4 regions of the Azospira sp. APE16 genome follow, and region 1 is predicted to be linked to each of the others. Evidence: predicted binding sites of a transcription regulator. Region 1 holds the regulator's gene; each other region holds the start of a gene.
The links. Region 1 encodes FNR, which switches genes on or off when oxygen is low (the NO sensors DNR and NnrR bind a similar motif). Its sites were predicted from a motif close to TTGANCTAGNTCAA; they were not measured.
Positions count from the first base shown of each region.

Region 1 (5,053 bases):
CCACCGTCTGGCTGGGCCTGGGGCTGGTGCTCTATGCCTGCCAGGGACTGGCCCTGGCGCTGGGCGGCAGCTTCGGCGGCCTGGCGCCCCTGCACGCCATCAGTATCGGCTATTTCGTTTCCATGCTGCTGGGCATGGTCACCCGGGTCACCCTGGGGCATTCGGGCCGGCCCATCAACGCCGGGGATCAGACCACCTGGCCCCTGTTCTGGCTGTTCCAGAGCGTGCCCCTGCTGCGCATCGCCGGCGAGTTCCTGCCCCTGTCCGGCCCCTTCAACCTGCAGTGGCTGGCCAGCCTGGCCTGGCTGCTGGTGTTCGCCCTGTGGGTGCGGCGCCACGGCGCCATGTACCTGCGGCCCCGGCCCGACGGCCAGCCCGGCTGACGGATCGCGGAGCCATCCCATGTACCTGGCCCTCAAGCATCTGCACATCACCTGCGTCGTCCTCTCCGGCCTCGGATTCCTCCTGCGCGGATTCTGGATGCTGCAGGAGTCGCCTCGACTGCAGGGGCGCCTGCCGCGGGTGGCGCCCCATGTGGTGGATACCCTGCTGCTCGGCAGCGCCCTGGCCCTGGCCTTTCTCTCCGGCCAGTATCCCTTCGTCCAGGGCTGGCTGACGGCCAAGGTGCTGGCCCTGCTGGCCTACATCGGCTGCGGCAGCGTGGCCCTCAAGCGGGGGCGCAGCAAGGCGGTGCGGGGCATCTTTTTCGTCATGGCCCTGTCGTGTTTCGCCTATATCGTTTCCGTTGCCCTGACGCGTCATCCCGCCGGCTTCTTCGCCGGTCTGTGAAAGGAATTGCATGAGCCACAGCCTGTTGGGCGCCGCCGCCCCCAGTTTCGACGAACCCCTGGAAATGCTGGATGCCTGCCACGGTCGCATCCAGGCCCAGATCGAGACCCTGCGTCGCCTGGTGCAGCACCTGCCCCGGCACGGCGCTGACCAGGCTGCCCGGGAGGCGGCCCAGGGCGTGCTGCGCTATTTCTCCGTGGCCGCTCCCCATCACCATGCGGACGAGGAGGATGACCTCTTTCCCGCCCTGCGGGCGAGCCAGGCGGTGGCCCGGGAAGCGGCGGTGGCGGCCCAGGTGGAGGCCCTCATCGAGCGCATCCTGGCCGATCACCGGCGCATGGACCGGGCGCGGGATGAGGTGCTGGCCCGCCTGCAGGCCATCGTCGCGGCCCAGCCGGGGGAATGCAGCGAGGCCCTGCCGGCGGCCATGGTGGAAGGGCTGGCCGAGCTTTATCTGGGACACATCGATCTGGAAACCCGGGAGCTGCTGCCCCTGGGGCGGCGCCTGCTGTCCCCCGAGCAGGCGGCCGCCGTCGGCCGCAGCATGGCGGCGCGGCGGGGGGCGGTGTTTCCGGAAGGGGAGCAGTAGGACTGCCGGCACTCCTGGACTAAGCCCGGGCAATAATCCGGGCAATAAAAAAAGCGGCTCCGCGGAGCCGCTTTTTTGTTTGACGCTTGTCCGGGATCAGGCCGACTGGTGGGTCATCAGCTTTTTCAGGCCCGGGATGTCCAGGATGCGGATGTGCTTCTGCTGCACGGCGATCAGACCTTCTTCCTGGAAGCGGGAGAAGGCGCGGGAAACGGTTTCCAGCTTGAGGCCCAGGTAGCTGCCGATTTCTTCCCGGGTCATGCGCAGGTAGAACTCGGCGTGGGAATAGCCGCGGGCGGTGAAGCGCTGGGAGAGATTGAGGAGGAAGGCGGCCAGCCGTTCTTCTGCCCGCATGGTGCCGAGCAGCATCATGACCCCATGGTCGCGCACGATCTCCCGGCTCATCACCTTGTGGAAGTGGTGCTGCAGGGCCACGATCTCCCGGGACAGGCCTTCCAGGCGGGGGAAGGGGATGATGCAGACTTCACTGTCTTCCAGGGCCACCGCGTTACAGGAATGGTGTTCGGTGCTGATGCCGTCCAGGCCCAGCAGCTCGCCGGCCATCTGGAAGCCGGTGACCTGGTCGCGGCCGTCTTCCAGCAGCACGTCGGTCTTGAAGAAACCGGCGCGGATGGCGTAGATGGATTCGAAGGCCTCCCCGGCCCGGTACAGGTGGTCACCGCGCTTGATCTTGCGGCGGGTGCTGACCAGTTCGTCCAGCTTGGACATCTCGGTCTCGTTGAGACCGTAGGGAAGACACAGTTCTTGCAGGTTACAGTTCGAGCAGGCGGTCTTGATGACCGACAGGGTAATTTCTTGGGCGCTGGTCTTCTTCAACGGCATGCTGTTCCTCGCTGGGCCAAGGGCGTTCGGATGGTGGTAACCTGCGCCGGAAGGCCCTTTGGAAGCCTTTGATCCAGGTCAACGTGCCCCAGTTCCTGCACCACGATAATAAGCCGCACCTAATGTGTGGTTCTGCAACGACTGTTTTTCAATGACATTTACCGCCAACAACCTGGTTTTCGATCCCCAGATCATCCGCCGCTTCGACGTCAATGGACCGCGCTACACGTCCTATCCGACGGCTGACCGTTTTGTCGAAGCCTTCGATGCCGAGGCCCTGAAGCTGTGGTTGGGCAAACGCAACATCGGCGGTATCAGCCGACCGCTGTCATTATACTTCCACATCCCCTTCTGTAACACCATCTGCTACTACTGCGCCTGTAACAAGATCATCACCAAGGATCACGGCCGCAGCGCCAAGTACATCAAGTACCTGGGCAAGGAGATGGCCCTGCAGGCCGAGTACCTGCTGGACGGGGATCGGGAAGTCTCCCAGCTGCACTGGGGCGGCGGCACGCCCACCTTCCTCTCCCATGAGGAAATGCACCAGCTGATGGACCTCACCCACCGCCATTTCAAGCTGGTGGATGGGGCCGAGATTTCCATCGAAGTGGATCCGCGCAAGGTGGACCGGCCCACCGTGGCCCTGCTCGGCGAGCTGGGCTTCAACCGCATGAGCCTGGGCGTCCAGGATTTCGACGAGCGGGTGCAGCAGGCCATCAATCGCATCCAGACCGAGGAAGAAACCTTCACGGTGATGGACCAGGCGCGCAAGAGCGGCTTCAAGTCCATCAGCGTGGACCTCATCTACGGCCTGCCCCACCAGACGGTGATGGGCTTCAACCGCACCCTGGAGCGGGTCCTGGCTATGGACCCGGAGCGTCTCTCCATCTACAACTATGCCCACCTGCCGGGCCTCTTCAAGCCCCAGCGGCGCATCAACGAGAGCGACCTGCCCAACGCCGACACGCGCCTGCAGCTGCTCTCCCTGGCCATCAAGAAGCTGACCGATGCCGGCTACGTCTTCATCGGCATGGACCACTTCGCCAAGCCGGACGACGAGCTGGCCGTGGCCCAGCGCCAGGGCCGGCTGCACCGCAATTTCCAGGGCTACTCCACCCATGCGGACTGCGACATGCTGTCCTTCGGCATTTCCTCCATCGCCAAGGTGGGGCCCACCTACAGCCAGAACTACCGCACCCTGGACGAGTACTACGACCGCCTGGACGCCGGCGTGCTGCCGGTGCTGCGGGGCATCGAGCTGACCGCCGACGACCTGCTGCGCCGTTCCATCATCCAGGCCCTGATGTGCCATTTCGAAATCTCCACCGAGTCCATCGAAATCGCCCACCTGATCGACTTCAAGAAGTACTTCGCCGCCGAACTGGAGGACCTGAAGGAACTGGAGCGGGGCGGGCTGGTGAAGGTGGACGACAAATGGATCACCGTGCTGCCCCCGGGACGTCTCCTGGTGCGGGCCATCTCCATGGTGTTCGACAAATATCTGCGCGCCGATCGGCAGCGCACCCGTTACAGCAAGGTCATCTGACCGGGCTACGGGATACCGCGTTTAACTTGAGGCAAGCCTCAGGGGGGAAAAGCCGGGCGCTGGGGGAAACCCCAGTGCCCGGTATAATTTTGGCCATGGCCTTTTTCACTTTCCGCACGGCGCTCCCACGTGGCTGACTCCTTCCTGCCCACCCTGCTTTCCGTCCTCCTCGTCGGCTTTCTCGGCGGCACCCACTGCATCGGCATGTGCGGCGGCATCGTCGGCGCCCTGTCCCTGGGGCAGGTCGGAGGCAGCCGCTGGTCCCTGCATCTGGCCTACAACCTGGGGCGTATCGCCAGCTATGGCCTGGCCGGCCTCCTGGCGGGGGCCGTCGGCGCGGCCGGCGCCCACCTGGGAGAGCAATGGTCCCTGCGCCTGGTGCTCTACGTGCTGGCCAACCTGATGCTGGTAGCCCTGGGCCTCTATCTGCTCGGTGCCACCCAGGCCCTGGCGTGGACCGAGCGGGCAGGCCAGGGCCTGTGGCGCCGTCTGCAGCCCTTTTCCAAACGTTTTCTGCCCGCCCGCAGCCCGACCCAGGCCTTTCCCCTGGGCTTGCTGTGGGGCTGGCTGCCCTGCGGTCTGGTATACAGTGTGCTGACCACCGCCCTGGTGAGCGGCAGCGCCGCCCGGGGCGGCGCGGTAATGCTGGCCTTCGGCTTGGGCACCCTGCCCAATCTGCTGCTGGCCGGCCTCCTGGCGGCGCGGCTGAAGGATTTCGTGCGGCGCCCCTGGGTGCGCGGCATCGCCGGGCTGAGCGTGCTCGGCTTCGGCCTGTGGGGCCTGCTGGGTGCCTGGCGCCTGGCCCATAACATCTAGAAATGCTGAGGAGCAGACGATGCTGAATTTCCTGCTGGCGGTCGATGGTTCCGCTTGTTCCCTGCGGGCCGTGGATCACCTGATTTCCCGCCTCTCCTGGTACCGGGAAGTGCCGACGGTGCACCTGCTCTACGTGCATCCGCCCATTCCCGACGGCCGGGTGCAGCGCCACCTGGGCCACGAAACCCTGGAGCGCTACTACCGGGAGGACAGCGTGGAACGCCTGGAGGCGGCCGAGGCCAAGCTCAAGGCCGCCGGGGTGGCCTACCAGCGGCACATCCACGTGGGCCAGCCGGGGGCCGTCATCGCCCATCAGGCCGCTGAACTGGGGGCCGACCTGGTGCTGCTCGGCAGCCACGGCTGGAGCGCCATCGCCGGGGCCGTCATGGGCTCGGTGGCCACCCGGGTGGTGCATGAAACCACGGTGCCCGTCCTGCTGGTGAAATAGGCGGCAGGCCGTCTGCCAG
Region 1 covers NZ_CP179682.1:2,920,063-2,925,115, reverse strand. Annotated here, with positions in the region: gene ACLSSQ_RS13955 (NnrS family protein) at 1-383, shown strand, start outside; gene ACLSSQ_RS13950 (SirB2 family protein) at 403-789, shown strand; gene ACLSSQ_RS13945 (hemerythrin domain-containing protein) at 800-1,378, shown strand; gene fnr (fumarate/nitrate reduction transcriptional regulator Fnr) at 1,475-2,221, opposite strand; gene hemN (oxygen-independent coproporphyrinogen III oxidase) at 2,373-3,770, shown strand; gene ACLSSQ_RS13930 (sulfite exporter TauE/SafE family protein) at 3,900-4,586, shown strand; gene ACLSSQ_RS13925 (universal stress protein) at 4,606-5,034, shown strand.

Region 2 (5,053 bases), 190 kb from region 1:
TTGATGTGATGCTGCAGCTCCCGCGCCGCCTGCTCGGAGACGTGGGTGCCCGCATTGGCGAACTCGGGCTTCAGTTCCACCCGGATGTCCAGCTTGTCCAGGTGGCCTTCGCGCCACACCTCCAGCTGGTAGTGGGGCGACAGCTCGGCCTGCTTGAGGACGAATTCCTCGATCTGGCTGGGGAAGACGTTGACGCCGCGGATGATCAGCATGTCGTCGGAACGGCCGGTGATCTTGCCGATGCGGCGGAAGCTGCGGGCCGTGGGCGGCAGCAGGGTGGTCAGGTCCCGGGTGCGGTAGCGCACCACCGGCATGCCTTCCTTGGTCAGGGAGGTGAACACCAGTTCGCCGTGGGCGCCGTCGGGCAGGACTTCGCCGGTATTGGGGTCGATGATCTCCGGGTAGAAGTGGTCTTCCCAGATGGTGGGGCCGTCCCGGGATTCGATGCATTCGCTGGCGACGCCGGGGCCCATCACTTCCGACAGGCCGTAGAGGTCCATGGCGGCGATGCCAAAGCGGCGCTCGATTTCCGCCCGCATGCTTTCGCCCCAGGGCTCGGCGCCGAAGAGGCCGATGCGCAGGCTGGAGCCGGCCAGGTCGAAGCCCTGGTGCTCGCATTCGTCGGCCAGGTTGAGGGCGTAGGAGGGCGTCACCACCAGCACCGTGGGCTTGAAGTCGGCGATGAGCTGCACCTGGCGCTCGGTCTGACCGCCGGAAACGGGCACCGCCGTGGCGCCCAGGCGCTCGACGCCGTAATGGACGCCGAGGCCGCCGGTGAACAGGCCGTAGCCGTGGGCCACATGGACGATGTCCTCCGGTCCGGCGCCGGCGGCGCGCAGGGCCCGGGCCATGATGTCGGCCCAGCGGTCGATGTCGCCGGCGGTGTAGCCGACCACGGTGGGCTTGCCGGTGGTGCCGCTGGAGGCGTGCACCCGCACGATGTCGCGCATGGGCACGGCGAAAAGGCCGTAGGGGTAGTTATCCCGCAGGTCCTGTTTGCCGGTGAAGGGGAACCTGGCCAGGTCCGCCAGGGTCTTCAGGTCGTCCGGATGGACGCCGTGGGCGTCGAACTTGGCCCGGGTATGGGGCACCTTCTCGTAGGCGTGGCGCAGGGTCTGTTGCAGGCGCTTGAGCTGCAGGGCGGCGATTTCGTCCCGGCTGGCGCGGGCGATGCGTTCCCCTTCCAGGGCGGCGGCGGACTCCCGGTGCATGGTTTTCTCCCCGACTTTTTGTCGTTGTAATAATGCTGTCCGGGATTCTGGGGGCGGCGGGGCGGGGGGCGCTTAATCTGGATCAAATGGAGGCGCTGCAGGCCCGGGATTTGTATCCATAATTATGAATGCAAAACAGCGGGGCGCCTTTTTTCTTGTGTTAATATTGGCGGACTAACAATAAGATAGCGCTCCGCTGCTGTAATCCGTTGCATAAAGAATCCGGCCTCCCCATGCCACTTTCCCCTGCCCCTGTTGCCCGCCAGCGCCTGCACGTCCGCAGCATCCAGTTGTATGGCTTCAAGCGCGAGGATGGTCTGTGGGACGTGGAGGCGCGTCTGACCGACGTCAAGGATCATGATTACCCCCTTTCCTCCGGGCTGCGGCCAGCAGGAGAACCGGTGCACGATATGTGGGTACGGGTCACCATTGATCGGGAATTCAACATTCTCGCGGCGGAGACCCGGACGGACGGCATGCCCTATGTGGGACAATGCGACCGTATCAACGCGGATTACAACAGGCTGGTAGGCTTGAATCTGTTTCACGGCTTCCGCAGGGCGGTCAAGGAGCGTTTTGGCGATGTCAAAGGCTGCTCCCATCTGACCGAGCTGGTCATGGTGCTGCCGACGGCGGCGATCCAGACCTTTGCCAGTGAAATGAAAGACAACGAGGACCATGGTCACAAGCCTTATCAGCTTGACCGCTGCCATGCCCTCGAATCCACTTCGGAAGCGGTCCAGCGCTATTACCCGCGCTGGTACCGTGACCAGAAAATGGGGTAGGGGAGACACTCCTGCCTTTTGCTCGCAACTTCAACCAAGCAAGGAAAGCGCATGAAAATTCATGAATATCAGGGTAAGGAGATCCTGAGAAAGTTCGGCGTGACGACGCCGCGCGGCAAGCCTGCCTTCTCCGTCGACGAAGCTGTCAAGGTCGCCGAGGAACTGGGCGGCAAGGTGTGGGTCGTGAAGGCCCAGATTCACGCTGGTGGCCGCGGCAAGGGCGGTGGCGTGAAGGTTGCCAAGTCCCTGGATGAAGTGCGCCAATACGCCACCCAGATTCTGGGCATGCAACTGGTGACCCACCAGACCGGCCCGGAAGGCCAGAAGGTCCGCCGCCTGCTGATTGAAGAAGGCGCCGACATCAAGAAGGAATACTACCTGGCTGTCCTGACCGACCGCGCTACCCAGAAGGTCGCCGTCATGGCCTCCTCCGAAGGCGGCATGGACATCGAGGAAGTGGCCCACGCCACCCCCGAGAAGATCCTCAAGGAATTCGTTGATCCCCTGGTCGGCATCACCGACCAGCAGACCCTGAACCTGGCCCAGGGCATCGGCGTTCCCGCCGACTCCGTGGCCAAGGCCCAGGCCGAGATCAAGAAGCTGTACCAGTGCTACATGGAAACCGATGCCTCCCTGGCGGAAATCAACCCGCTGATCCTGGAAGGCAACGGCAACATCAAGGCTCTGGACGCCAAGTTCAACTTCGACTCCAACGCCCTCTTCCGTCATCCCGAAATCGTTGAATACCGCGATTTGGATGAAGAAGACGCCGACGAAATCGAAGCCTCCAAGTTCGACCTGGCCTACATCTCCCTGGACGGCAACATCGGCTGTCTGGTGAACGGTGCCGGTCTGGCCATGGCCACCATGGACACCATCAAGCTGTTCGGCGCCGAGCCGGCCAACTTCCTGGACGTGGGCGGCGGTGCCACCACCGAGAAGGTCACCGAAGCCTTCAAGATCATGCTCAAGAACCCCAAGGTCAAGGGCATCCTGGTCAACATCTTCGGCGGCATCATGAAGTGCGACACCATCGCCACCGGCGTGGTGACCGCGGCCAAGGAAGTGAACCTGTCCGTGCCGCTGGTGGTCCGCATGAAGGGCACCAACGAGGACCTGGGCAAGCAGATCCTGAAGGATTCCGGTCTGCCGATCATTTCCGCCGATACCATGGCCGAAGCGGCCCAGAAGATCGTCGACGCGGTCAAGTAAGGAGTTATTGAATGTCCATCCTGATCAACAAAGACACCAAGGTCATCACCCAGGGCATCACCGGTAAGACCGGCCAGTTCCATACGGAAAAGTGCCAGGAATACGCCAACGGCAAGAACTGCTTCGTTGCCGGCGTGAATCCCAAGAAGGCTGGCGAGAAGATTTTCGACATCCCCATCTACGCCACCGTCAAGGAAGCTGCCAAGGACACCGGCGCCACCGTTTCCGTCATCTACGTGCCGCCCGCCGGCGCTGCTGCCGCCATCTGGGAAGCTGTTGAAGCCGACCTGGACCTGGCCATCTGCATCACCGAAGGCATCCCCGTGCGGGACATGCTGGAAGTGCGCAACAAGATGAAGGAAAAGGAAGCCAAGGGCGGCAAGAAGACCCTGCTGCTGGGCCCCAACTGCCCCGGCCTGATCACCCCCGATGAAATCAAGATCGGCATCATGCCCGGTCACATCCACAAGAAGGGGCGCATCGGCGTGGTTTCCCGCTCCGGCACCCTGACCTACGAAGCCGTTGCCCAGCTGACCGAAATCGGTCTGGGCCAGTCTTCCGCCGTGGGTATCGGTGGCGACCCCATCAACGGTCTGAAGCACATCGACGTCATGAAGATGTTCAATGACGATCCGGATACCGACGCCGTCATCATGATCGGCGAAATCGGCGGTCCCGATGAAGCCGAAGCCGCCATGTGGTGCAAGGCCAACATGAAGAAGCCCATCGTCGGCTTCATCGCCGGTGTGACTGCCCCCGCGGGCAAGCGCATGGGCCATGCTGGCGCCCTGATTTCCGGTGGTGCCGACACCGCTGACGCCAAGCTCGCCATCATGGAAGAGTGCGGCTTCACCGTGACCCGCAACCCCTCCGAAATGGGCCGTCTGCTCAAGGGCCTGCTGAAGTAAGCAGCGTTCCCGGCGCAACGCCAAGGCGGGCCTTCTGGCCCGCCTTTTTCTTTTGGGCGTGCCCTGGGAGGCAGGCGGGGCGCCGCTGTTGGCGATGCCATGCCGGAAAGGGCCGTCCTTCCTGCCTGAGCGGCCCCATGCTCTGTCATCACAGACCCCGCCTGTCCGGGAAATGCCGGGCCAGGGCCCGGCCACGGTACAATCCGGCCCCATGGAACTCGACCTCACTTCTCCCGTTTTCTGGCTGGCGGTGGCCCAGATCATCGCCATCGACGTGGTGCTCTCCGGCGACAACGCCGTGGTCATCGCCCTGGCCTGTCGCAACCTTTCCCCCGAGCAGCGCAAGAAAGGCATCTTCTGGGGCGTCGCCGGCGCCGTCAGCCTGCGCGTGGTGCTGACCACCTTCGCCGCCCTGGTGATGAACCTGCCCTGGCTCAAGCTGGTGGGCGGCCTGCTGCTGCTGTGGATCGGCATCAAGCTGCTGCTGCCGGAGGACGACGACGGCCACGACATCAATGCCGCCGATCACCTGTGGGGCGCGGTGAAGACCATCATCGTCGCCGACTTCGTCATGAGCCTGGACAACGTCATCGGCGTTGCCGGCGCCTCCCACGGCAGCCTGTTCCTGCTGCTCTTCGGCCTGGCCGTGAGCATTCCCCTGATCGTCTGGTCCAGCCAGCTGATCCTCAAGCTGATGGAGCGCTGGCCGGTGGTGGTGACCCTGGGCGCCGCCCTGCTCGGCTTCGTCGCCGGCGAAATGATCGCCGCCGATCCCGGCCTGGCCCCCTGGCTGACCGGCACGCCGGCCTGGCTGCCCAAGGCCGTCGGCCTCCTCGCCGCCGTGCTGGTGGTGCTGGCCGGCAAGGTGCTGCAGGCCCGGCGCCCGGCCCCCGTCGATATTACCGTGGAGTAAGAATGGCCCTGTATCTGAGCGAAG
Region 2 covers NZ_CP179682.1:3,107,301-3,112,353, reverse strand. Annotated here, with positions in the region: gene paaK (phenylacetate--CoA ligase PaaK) at 1-1,211, opposite strand, end outside; gene ACLSSQ_RS14760 (DUF2889 domain-containing protein) at 1,445-1,996, shown strand; gene sucC (ADP-forming succinate--CoA ligase subunit beta) at 2,048-3,208, shown strand; gene sucD (succinate--CoA ligase subunit alpha) at 3,220-4,116, shown strand; gene ACLSSQ_RS14745 (TerC family protein) at 4,328-5,029, shown strand; gene ACLSSQ_RS14740 (ornithine cyclodeaminase family protein) at 5,032-5,053, shown strand, end outside.
Region 2: paaK (phenylacetate--CoA ligase PaaK) is a predicted target of FNR. The motif match lies at 1,284-1,297, and genes of this name have one in related genera.

Region 3 (5,053 bases), 470 kb from region 1:
CGCCGAAGACGACGGAGAGGGCGACGAACCAGGGGATCATCTTGCCCGCCAGGGGGTAGAAGGTCGCCGGGGAGGCGAACTTGAACCAGTTGATCAGTCGATTGTTCATTCGAGAGATATCTTCAAGGCCGCCGCGGTCGCCCACGGCGCGAAAAACAGGCTGCCGGCCAGCAAGGCGCCGAGCAGGGACAGATGGGCTTCGAAGCCCAGGCCGGAAACGGCCGCATCGACGGCGCCGGCACCGAAAATCAGCACCGGAATATACAGGGGCAGCACCAGCAGGGAAACCAGCACGCCGCCGCCCCGCAGGCCCAGGGTCAGGGCGGCGCCGATGGCGCCGATGGCCGAGAGGGAGGGGGTGCCCACCAGCAGGGCCAGGGTCAGCACCAGGAGGCCGTCGGCGGACAGGTCGAACTGTAGGCCGAGAACCGGCGCCAGCAAAGTCAGGGGCAGCCCGGAGGTGAGCCAGTGGGCGGCCATCTTGCCGAGCACGGTGACCGGCAGGGGCTGGGGCGCCAGCACCAGCTGTTCCAGGGTGCCGTCCCGGTAGTCGTCGCCGAAGAGGCGCGGCAGGGTCAGCATGGTGGCCAGCAGGGCCGCCACCCACAGCACGCCGGGGGCCATCTTGCGCAGCATGTCCATCTCGGGGCCGACCCCCAGGGGAAAGAGGCTGACGACGATGATGAAGAAGAACAAGGCGGAAACCAGATCGGCCTGGCGGCGCAGGGCCAGCTTCAGGTCCCGGGCGATGACGGCGAAGAGCAGATCGAGCATCAGGCCCCCAGCCGGTATTCGCGGACGGCGCCGGCGGGAATGGTCACCGCCTGGTGCGTGGTCATCACTGCCAGGCCGCCCCGCTGCAGGTGGGCGCCGATGAGGCCGGCCACCATGTCCACGGCGGCCACGTCGAGGGCCACGAAGGGCTCGTCCAGCACCCACAGGGCGCGGCGCTCGTGGATCAGGCGGGCCAGGGCAACGCGGCGCTTCTGGCCCTGGGACAGGTATTTGGCCTGCAGGTCTTCCCGCCCGGCCAGGCCGACGGCGTAGAGGGCCTCCAGGGCCTGCTCCTCGGAGAGGGGCTCGCCGGCCAGACGGGCCGAGGCCAGCAGGTTCTCCAGGGGCGTCAGTTCTTCCTTGATGGCGTTGTGGTGGCCCATGTAGCACAGCTCGGCCCGGTAATCCTCGGCCAGCTTGCGGATCGGCTCGCCGCGCCAGGTGATCTCGCCCGCCACGGGCTGGGCCAGGCCCACCAGCATGCGCAGCAGGCTGGTCTTGCCGGCGCCGTTCTTGCCCTGCAGGTTGAGCAATTCTCCGCCTTCCAGGCGAAAGCTCACCCCGGCGAACAGGCGACGGTCACCGCGTACGCATTCCAGTTGGGAGGCTTCCAGCATTGATGAGGGCGTCCAGGCAATCTGGGCGGGATTATGGAGGCGAGAGTGTAGCGGCTCTTTGATGGGAAACAAAACCGGTGCAAATTATTCCCGGCAGCCCGGATTATGGGCTATCCGGCACCTGTTCCCAATAGCCGGAAGCATTTAGGTGCAGAAAAAAACGGGGGCCACGGCCCCCGTTCCAAGTCGAGAGGCGCTGCTTACTTCTTGCCGAAGGGCTGGGGACGCGGGGTGGCGTCGGCAGACGGCGGCAGGATCGGCAGCTTGAAGCTGGGCTGGTCGCCGGTCAGGGTCTTCAGGAAGGCCACGATCTTGGCGTTTTCCTCATCCGTGAACTTCTTGCCCAGCTGGATGCGGCCCATGGTGTCCACCGCTTCCTTCAGGGTGTTGGCGGCGCCGTCGTGGAAGTAGGGGTAGGTCATTTCCACGTTGCGCAGGGTCGGCACCTTGAAGTTGAAGCGGTCCGCATCCTTGCCGGTCACGGCGACCCGGCCTTCGGCGGCGCTGGAAGCCTTGTACGGTTCCACCACGCCCATCTTCTGGAAGGAGTTGCCGCCCACGGCCGGACCGTTGTGGCAGGCGACGCAGCCGCTGTCCTTGAACAGCTTGTAGCCTTCCAGCTCGTTCTTGCTTAGGGCCTTCTGGTCGCCCTTCAGCCACTTGTCGAAGCGGGAATTGGGGGTCACCAGGGTTTCCTCGAAGGCGGCGATGGCCTTGGTGATGCCGTCGATATCCACCTTGTCGGAGCCGAAGGCCTTCTTGAACTCGGCCACGTAGCCGGGAATGGACTTCACCACGTCCACCGCCAGGGTGTGGTTGGAGGCCATTTCACCCGGGTTGGCGATGGGGCCGCCGGCCTGGGCCTTGAGGTCGGCCGCACGGCCGTCCCAGAACTGGGCCACGTTGAGGCTGGAATTGAGCACGGTGGGCGCGTTGATGGGACCTTCGTTCCAGTTGTGGCCGATGGAGGTCTTGATGTTGTCCGTGCCGCCCATGGACAGGTTGTGGCAGGAATTGCAGGAAATGAAGCCGGACATGGACAGCCGGGGGTCGAAATACAGCTTCTTGCCCAGTTCCACCAGGGCGGGGTTGGCCACCTTGGCGGGCTTGATCGGCTGGATGGGCTCGTTGCCGGCGGCTTGCGCCAGGCCGGCAAGGCCCAGGGTGGCCGCCAGGACGATGGCGGTCGGCGTGATCTTGAGTTGGAACATGTGTCACTCCCTTCGGGTTATGGAAATATTGTGCCGCCATTGTCCATCCCACGAGTAGGGTCTTGTTGATGTAAGTCAATGTTTTTCAATGGTTTTTGGCTATACATCCTATAGCTTTCGCCTATACACCCTTACGGCAGCAGTCCCCGGACAACATCCGCCGCCGGCCTTCAACGCCTGTATTGGCCGGGGATTCCGGAGCAATCGGCGGCCCCGCCGCCGCCTCCCCGGGAAGCCGGCCCTCATCGCCACACCGGACGGGCCGTACGGTCCGCGCCCGCCCCTATCTCCCGCCCCCTTGACGGTAATCAAGGCGACGGCGGCCCCGATCCCCTAGGGTAGCGGCTTTTTTGCGGGAGGCAGGCCGGCATGGGCCAGCACGAGGGAAACGACGGCGCGCTGCAACTGGCCCTGGAATGGGACGGCCAGGGCATTGCCGCGGCCCGCGTCGCCAGCCCCCGCCCCCTGGCCGCCCGCCTGCTGCAGGGCCGTCCCGCCGCCGAGGCCGGCGAACTGGCGCCGCGCCTGTTCACCCTCTGTGCCGCCGCCCAGGGCAGCGCCGCCCGCCGGGCCCTGGCCGCTGCCGCCGGCACCCCGATGGCCGAGCCGGATGGGGCCGAACGGCAGCGCCTGAGCCGGGAGATGATCGGCGAACACCTGTGGCGCCTGGGCCTGGACTGGCCGCCCCTGCTGGGCCTGCCGCCGCGCAAGGAGGCCCTGGTGGCCTGGCGCAAGGGTCTGCCCGCCGCCGATCGGCCCCAATGGCGCAGCTTCGCCGCCCATGCCCTGGAACTGCCGCTGTGCGCGGCTCCCGGCACGGACCTGCTGGAACACCTGGATGCATCCGCCTGGTGGCAATCCCTCCCTGGAGAGCGGGACTGGGACTGCCTCGCCGCCCATGCCCTGGCCCCGACCCTGGCCGGCCAGCCCCGGGAAACCGGCGCCGCCGCCCGCTGCCGCCGTCAGCCCGAGGTGGCCGCCCTGTGGCAGGCCGGCCGCCGTGTCGCCGCCCGCCTCCAGGCCCGCTGCCTGGAGCTGGAAGCCCTGCTCGCCGGCCACTGGGACCCGGCCTGGGTGGATGCCTGCAGCCCAGCCCCCGGCATCGGCCTGGCGCGGGTGGAAACAGCCCGAGGGCCCTTGCTGCATCTGGTGGCGCTGGCTGCCGGCACGGTGCAGCGCTATGTTATTGTTGCCCCCACGGAATGGAACTTTCACCCGGCCGGTGCCTTCGTCCAAGACACCACCGGCCTGCCCGCCCCGACCCCGGAAGCCGCCCGGCACATGGCCCGCTGCATCGCCCTGTCCCTGGACCCCTGCGTCGCCGTGGGCATCACCCTGGATACGCATCACCATGCATGAGATGTCCCTGGCAGAGGGCGTGCTGCAAATCGTCGAAGACGCCGCCCAAGGCCCCCAGGGCTTTGCCCGGGTAAAGACCGTCTTCCTCGAAATCGGCCAGCTCTCCTCGGTGGAACCGGAAGCCATGGCCTTCTGTTTCGAGGCGGTGAGCAAGGGCACGGTGGCCGACGGCGCCAAGCTGGAAATCGTCAGCGTCCCCGGCGAGGGGCTGTGCCTCTCCTGCCAGAAGACCGTGCCCCTGGCCCAGGTGTACGACCCCTGCCCGGAATGCGGCGGCTACCCGGTACAGCCCACGGCCGGCACGGAAATGCGGGTGCGGGAACTGGAAGTCGATTGAGGGCCAGCCCTCACCACAGAATTCAGGAAATCGAAGGAGCATCGACCATGTGTACTACCTGCGGCTGCAGCGCCGGCGAAACCCGCATCGAGGGCGACGCCCTCCACGATCACGAACATGGTCACGAACACTGGCATGTGCATGAGGACGGCACCGCCCACAGCCATGGCCACGAGCACGGTCACGGCCACAGCCATGCCCACGACGAGCACCAGCACGAGCATGTGCACGCCGACGGCACCCGTCACAGCCACCCGCACCATCACGACGGCGAACATCATCACGATCACCAGGGCGTCGCGCCCCAGCCTGCCGCCCCGGCCCACGGCCACGTGCATACCCACGCCGACGGCACCAGCCACAGCCATCCCCATACCCACGAGGGCGAGCATCACCATGCACACGCCGAGGGGGACCAGGGCGACCACGGGCACGACCATCACCACCATCACGGCGATGGCAGCATCGACTACGGCAGCGGCCCCGCCGGCGCCCACGCCCCGGGCATGAGCCAGAAGCGCATGGTGCAGATCGAGCGGGACATCCTCTCCAAGAACGACGCCTACGCCGCCAAGAACCGCCAGGCCCTGGCCGAGAAGGGCGTGTTCGCCCTCAATCTGGTTTCCAGCCCCGGCTCCGGCAAGACCACCCTGCTCTGCCGCAGCATCGAGGAACTGAAGGCCAAATACCCGGTGGCCGTGATCGAGGGCGACCAGCAGACCAGCTTCGACGCCGAGCGCATCCGCGCCACCGGC
Region 3 covers NZ_CP179682.1:3,393,013-3,398,065, forward strand. Annotated here, with positions in the region: gene ccmC (heme ABC transporter permease CcmC) at 1-109, opposite strand, end outside; gene ccmB (heme exporter protein CcmB) at 106-774, opposite strand; gene ccmA (cytochrome c biogenesis heme-transporting ATPase CcmA) at 774-1,391, opposite strand; gene ACLSSQ_RS16180 (cytochrome-c peroxidase) at 1,592-2,602, opposite strand; gene ACLSSQ_RS16185 (nickel-dependent hydrogenase large subunit) at 2,972-3,961, shown strand; gene hypA (hydrogenase maturation nickel metallochaperone HypA) at 3,954-4,298, shown strand; gene hypB (hydrogenase nickel incorporation protein HypB) at 4,346-5,053, shown strand, end outside.
Region 3: ACLSSQ_RS16180 (cytochrome-c peroxidase) is a predicted target of FNR. The motif match lies at 2,668-2,681, and genes of this name have one in related genera.

Region 4 (5,053 bases), 1.5 Mb from region 1:
CGTCCTGCAGCAGCATGGCCCGGTCGGCCGGGTCCAGGGCCTTGTTCACCCCGCCGGGAACGGCGCCGGTGCCGTGGATGCGCTTGCCGGAGGTGACGCGGATCACCTCCTGGCCGAACTTGCGCAGCAGGATGCCCTGCTTGGCCACCTCCGGATGGGCGGCGGCGACGCCGACGATGTTGCGCTGACCCACGTCGGAATCGAAGCCGAACAGCAGGTCGGGCGAGGACAGGTGGAAGAAATGCAGGGCGTGGGACTGCAGCATCTGGCCGTAGTGCATGAGGCGGCGCATCTTTTCCGCCGTCGGCGTGATGCTGGCGGCGCCCACCACCAGGTCCAGGGCCTTGGAGGCCGCCAGATGGTGGGAGACGGGGCAGATGCCGCAGAGGCGCTGCACCATCACCGGCACTTCCCAGTAGGGGCGGCCCTGGATGAATTTCTCGAAGCCCCGGAATTCGACGATGTGCAGGCGCACCTGCTGCACCTGGTTGTGATCGTCCAGCAGCAGGGTCACCTTGCCGTGGCCTTCGACCCGGGAAACAGGATCGATGGCGACGCGGCGCAGGTTGTCGGTCTGGGACGCGGTTTCAAGTTCGAACATGGTGGGCAAGCCTCAGTCGAAACGCAGGATGGGATGGGAAAGCCGGGGCGTGTGGCCGGCGATAAGGTCCGTCAGGAACTTCCAGATGGCCTCCCCCGAGGGCGGGCAGCCGGGGATGAAGTAATCCACCCGCACTACTTCGTGGATGGGATGGACCTTGTCCAGCAGCAGGGGCAATTCCGGGTCGTTGGGTACCTGGCCGCCGGGCAGGGATTCGACGCCGATGCAGGTGTGGTAGACCTCCTGCAGGCACTGGCCTACGTCCAGGTGGTTGCGCTGGGCCGGCAGGCCGCCGGTGACGGCGCAGGCGCCGAGGGCGATGAGAATCTTGCAGTGCTTGCGGAATTCCCGCAGCACATGGACATTCTCCGCATTGCAGACGCCGCCTTCGATGATGCCGATATCGCAGGGGCCGCAGTGCTTGATGTCGGTCAGGGGCGAACGGTCGAATTCCACCAGTTCAACCAGTTCCAGCAGATGCTCGTCGATGTCGAGGAAGGACATGTGGCAGCCGAAGCACCCGGCCAGGGAGGTGGTGGCGACCCGCAGCTTGCGTCCGGAAACGATCATTTTTCCACCTCTTCCATGGCCACCACGCTAATGGGCTTGGCGTCGTAGTCCCGCTCGCCGATGGGCCTGGCAAAGCCCTGGCGCTTGTGCAGGATGACGCCCACGGGACAGATGTTGGCCGCCCGGTCGCTGGCGGCAAAATCCGTGTCGGCCAGGCGGCCGCTTTCCGCATTGACCACCAGGTGCTTGTGGATGCCCCGGTCGGTGAGGGCGAAGATGCTCTTGCCGTCGATGTCCCGGCTGGCCCGCACGCACAGCTCGCAGAAAATGCAGCGGTTGAAGTCCAGTAGGACGTCCGGGTGGGAGGCATCCACCGGCCGGTTGGGATAGAAATGGTTGAAATGGGCGGAGAGCATTTCCAGGTCGTAGGCCAGGGCCTGCAACTGGCAGTTGCCGCTCTTCTCGCAGGAGGGACAGAAATGGTTGCCCTCGACGAACAGCATCTGCAGCAGGGCCCGCCGCTCGCCGTTCATCTCCGGGGTATTGCTCTCCACCTCCATGCCTTCCTTGGCCGGCATGGCGCAGGACGAGACGTGGCGTCCGCCCACCTTGACGATGCACAGCTTGCAGGAACCGTGGGCCGGGAAATCCGGATGCCAGCACAGGTGGGGAATGTAGTGGCCGGCCTGGCGGGCGGCCTCCAGGATGGTCTGGCCATCCTGGAAGAGCACCGGCTTGCCGTCCAGCAGGAATTTCTTGGTATCGCTCATCAGTGGGCCTCCACGGAACTCAGGTGGGCGTCGGCATCGTCGCGCCCGGTCATGCGCCGGGCCTCGGCCAGGGACTGGTCCAGGTCGAAGGCGGGAGCGAAATCCAGGGACTGGAGCCGACGCTCGTAGGCGGGGCGGAACTTGATCAGGGTCTCCACTACCGGGTTGGCGGCGGCCAGGCCCAGGCCACAGTGGCTGGCCGCCTTGAGCAGGCGGTTGATCCACTCGATGTCGGCCAGGTCGTACTTGGCGCCGTGGCCGGTGGCCAGCTTGTCCATGAAGTTCTGCAGCAGGGAGGTGCCGACCCGGCAGGGGGTGCAAAAGCCGCAGCTCTCGTGGGCGAAGAAGTGGACGAAGTTGCGCGCCACCTCGAAGAGGTCCCGGCTGGTATCGAAGATCATAAAGGAACCGGCCGTCGGCACGTCCTCGTAGGCAATGCCCCGGTGGAACTCGTAGGACGCCAGGCAGGTGCCCGAAGCGCCGCCCACCTGGACCGCCTGCACGTCGGTGGCGCCGCAATCCTCCAGGATCTGCTCGATGGAAACGCCGAAGGGATACTCGTAGATGCCGGGAAAAGCGCAGTCGCCGGATATGGAGAGGAGCTTGGTGCCGGTGGATTGGGCGGTGCCGACGGCGGCGAAGCGCTCGGCTCCTTCCAGGGCGATCAGCACCGTCTTGGCCAGGGTTTCCACGTTATTGACCACCGTGGGCCGCCCCAGATAGCCCTTGATCACCGGGAAGGGCGGGCGGATGCGGGGCGTGCCCCGCTTGCCTTCGAGGGACTCGATCAGGGCCGTTTCCTCGCCGCAGACATAGGCGCCGGCCCCCAGATGGATCTCGATGTCGAAATCGAAACCGGCCTGGCCCCGGATGCCCTGCCCCAGCAGCCCGGCCTCCCGGCGGCGCTGCAGGGCCGCCTCCAGGGGCTCCAGCAGGTAGCGGTATTCACCCCGCAGATAGAGGAAGCCCTGGCGGGCGCCGGTGGCGTAGGCCGCCAGGGTCATGCCCTCGAACACGTGGTCCGGATAGGAGGTCAGCAGCACCCGGTCCTTGAAGGTGCCGGGCTCACCTTCGTCCGCGTTGCAGACGATGACCCGCTCCTCGCCGGGTGCGTTGCGGCAGGCCTCCCACTTGACCCCGGTGGTGAAGCCGGCGCCGCCACGGCCGCGCAGGCTGGACTTCTGCACCTCGCCCAGCCAGGCCTCGGGCCCCAGGGCCATGGCCGCCGCCAGGGCAGCCCCCGGCTCCAGCACGGTATTGAGCAGATCGTCCTTGCGGCGGATGTTGTCCTCCACCCGGAAGTATTCCTGGGGCCACAGGGACAGGGGCCGGCGGGAACGGATCAGCTCGCAGATTTCATTGACGCGCTGGTGGGTGAGACGGGTGATGGGGCGGCCATTAACCAGCAGGGCCGGACCCTGGTCGCACATGCCGGTACAGGAGGTGACGTCCACCGAGACCAGGCCGTCTTCCGACACCTTGCCCTGTTCGACCCACAGCTTCTGGCACATGGTGCCGAGCAGGTCCAGATTGCCCAGGAGACGGTCGGTGGCGTTGTCGGAGAAGAGCACCCGGTATTTGCCCACCGGCTGCAGATGGAGGAAGGAGTAGAAGCCGGCCACGCCCTCGACCCGGGCCCGGGGCAGCTTCAGGGCGGCGGCGATGGCGGTGAGGGCGGGAGAGGGGATGTAGCCCACCTGTTCCTGCACTTCCCGGAGAATTTGCAGCAGTTGGGTGGGGTCCCGGCGGCGTTTACTCAAAACCGCCTCGAGGACTGCATCCAGAGAATTGGCAATCGGTTCCAAAATCCCTCCCCCTTGTAAGGTCATGCCGGAGGATTATAGGTATGGTCAATGCAAAAACGTTGACACAGCGCAAGCCGCTGTAACGGGGACGTCATCGGAACGAAATACCGGCTTATCCCTCGTCCGCTAAGGTCCTACTGCCACTAGGCCTTGATCTAGGTCAAAATCGATATGCTGCACCGCAACACAAAATGCGGCATGATAACGAAAACAGGATTGCAATAACGGCCCCGGTCCAGACTGGACGCCGGATGGTTCACCTTCATTCAACTAACCTGGAGTTCTGCAAATGTTCAACCTCAACGGCAAAAAAGGCCTGGTCGTCGGTATCGCCAACAACAAGAGCATTGCCTACGGCTGCGCCAAGGCTTTCAACATCTGCGGCGCCGAACTGGCGGTCACCTACCTGAATGAAAAGGCCGAACCCCACGTGCGCCCCCTGGCCGAGCTGCTGGCCGCCCCCCTGGTGCTGCCCCTGGACGTGGAACAGGACGATCAGCTGGCAGCTGTTTTCGCCGCCATCGAACAGAAGTGGGGCAAGCTGGACTTCCTCCTGCACTCCATCGCCTTCGCCCCCAAGGAAGACCTGCACGGCCGGGTGGTGGACTGCTCCCGCCAGGGCTTCCTGCGGGCCATCGACATTTCCTGCCACTCCTTCATCCGCATGGCCAAGCTGGCCGAGCCCCTGATGAAGGACGGCGGCTCCCTGCTGACCATGAGCTACCTGGGCGCCGATGAAGTGGTGGACAACTACGGCATGATGGGCCCGGTGAAGGCCGCCCTGCAGGCCTCCACCCGCTACCTGGCCACCGAGCTGGGCCCCAAGGGCATCCGGGTGCACGCCATCTCCCCGGGCCCCCTGGCCACCCGCGCCGCCTCCGGCATCGCCCACTTCGACGACCTGATGAAGGACGCCGTGGAACGGGCCCCCCTGCACCGCCTGGTCTCCATCGACGACGTCGGCGCCCTGGCCGCCTACCTGTGCAGCGATGTGGCGAAGACCCTGACCGGCGGTACCATCTACATTGACGGCGGCTACAACATCGTCGGCTAAGAGCTCCACACAATCAAAAACGGGAGGCGCCATGCACGCTGAGCACACCGAGCAGTACATCGAAAACAAGACTTTCGACGAAATCCAGGTGGGAGACTCTTCCACCCTGATCCGGACCCTGCGTCCGGAAGACATCAAGCTGTTCGCCATCATGTCGGGGGATGTGAATCCCTCCGTGGTGGACCCGGAATTCGCCCAGAGCGGCATTTTCCGGGAGGTGGTGGCCCATGGCATGTGGAGCGGCGCCCTCATTTCCACCGTGCTCGGCACCCAGTTCCCGGGGCCGGGCACCATCTACGTCGACCAGTCCCTG
Region 4 covers NZ_CP179682.1:1,459,634-1,464,686, reverse strand. Annotated here, with positions in the region: gene ACLSSQ_RS07125 (Ni/Fe hydrogenase subunit alpha) at 1-601, opposite strand, end outside; gene ACLSSQ_RS07120 (NADP oxidoreductase) at 614-1,171, opposite strand; gene ACLSSQ_RS07115 (2Fe-2S iron-sulfur cluster-binding protein) at 1,168-1,881, opposite strand; gene ACLSSQ_RS07110 (NAD(P)H-dependent oxidoreductase subunit E) at 1,881-3,710, opposite strand; gene fabI (enoyl-ACP reductase FabI) at 3,976-4,740, shown strand; gene ACLSSQ_RS07100 (bifunctional enoyl-CoA hydratase/phosphate acetyltransferase) at 4,772-5,053, shown strand, end outside.
Region 4: ACLSSQ_RS07110 (NAD(P)H-dependent oxidoreductase subunit E) is a predicted target of FNR. The motif match lies at 3,837-3,850, and genes of this name have one in related genera.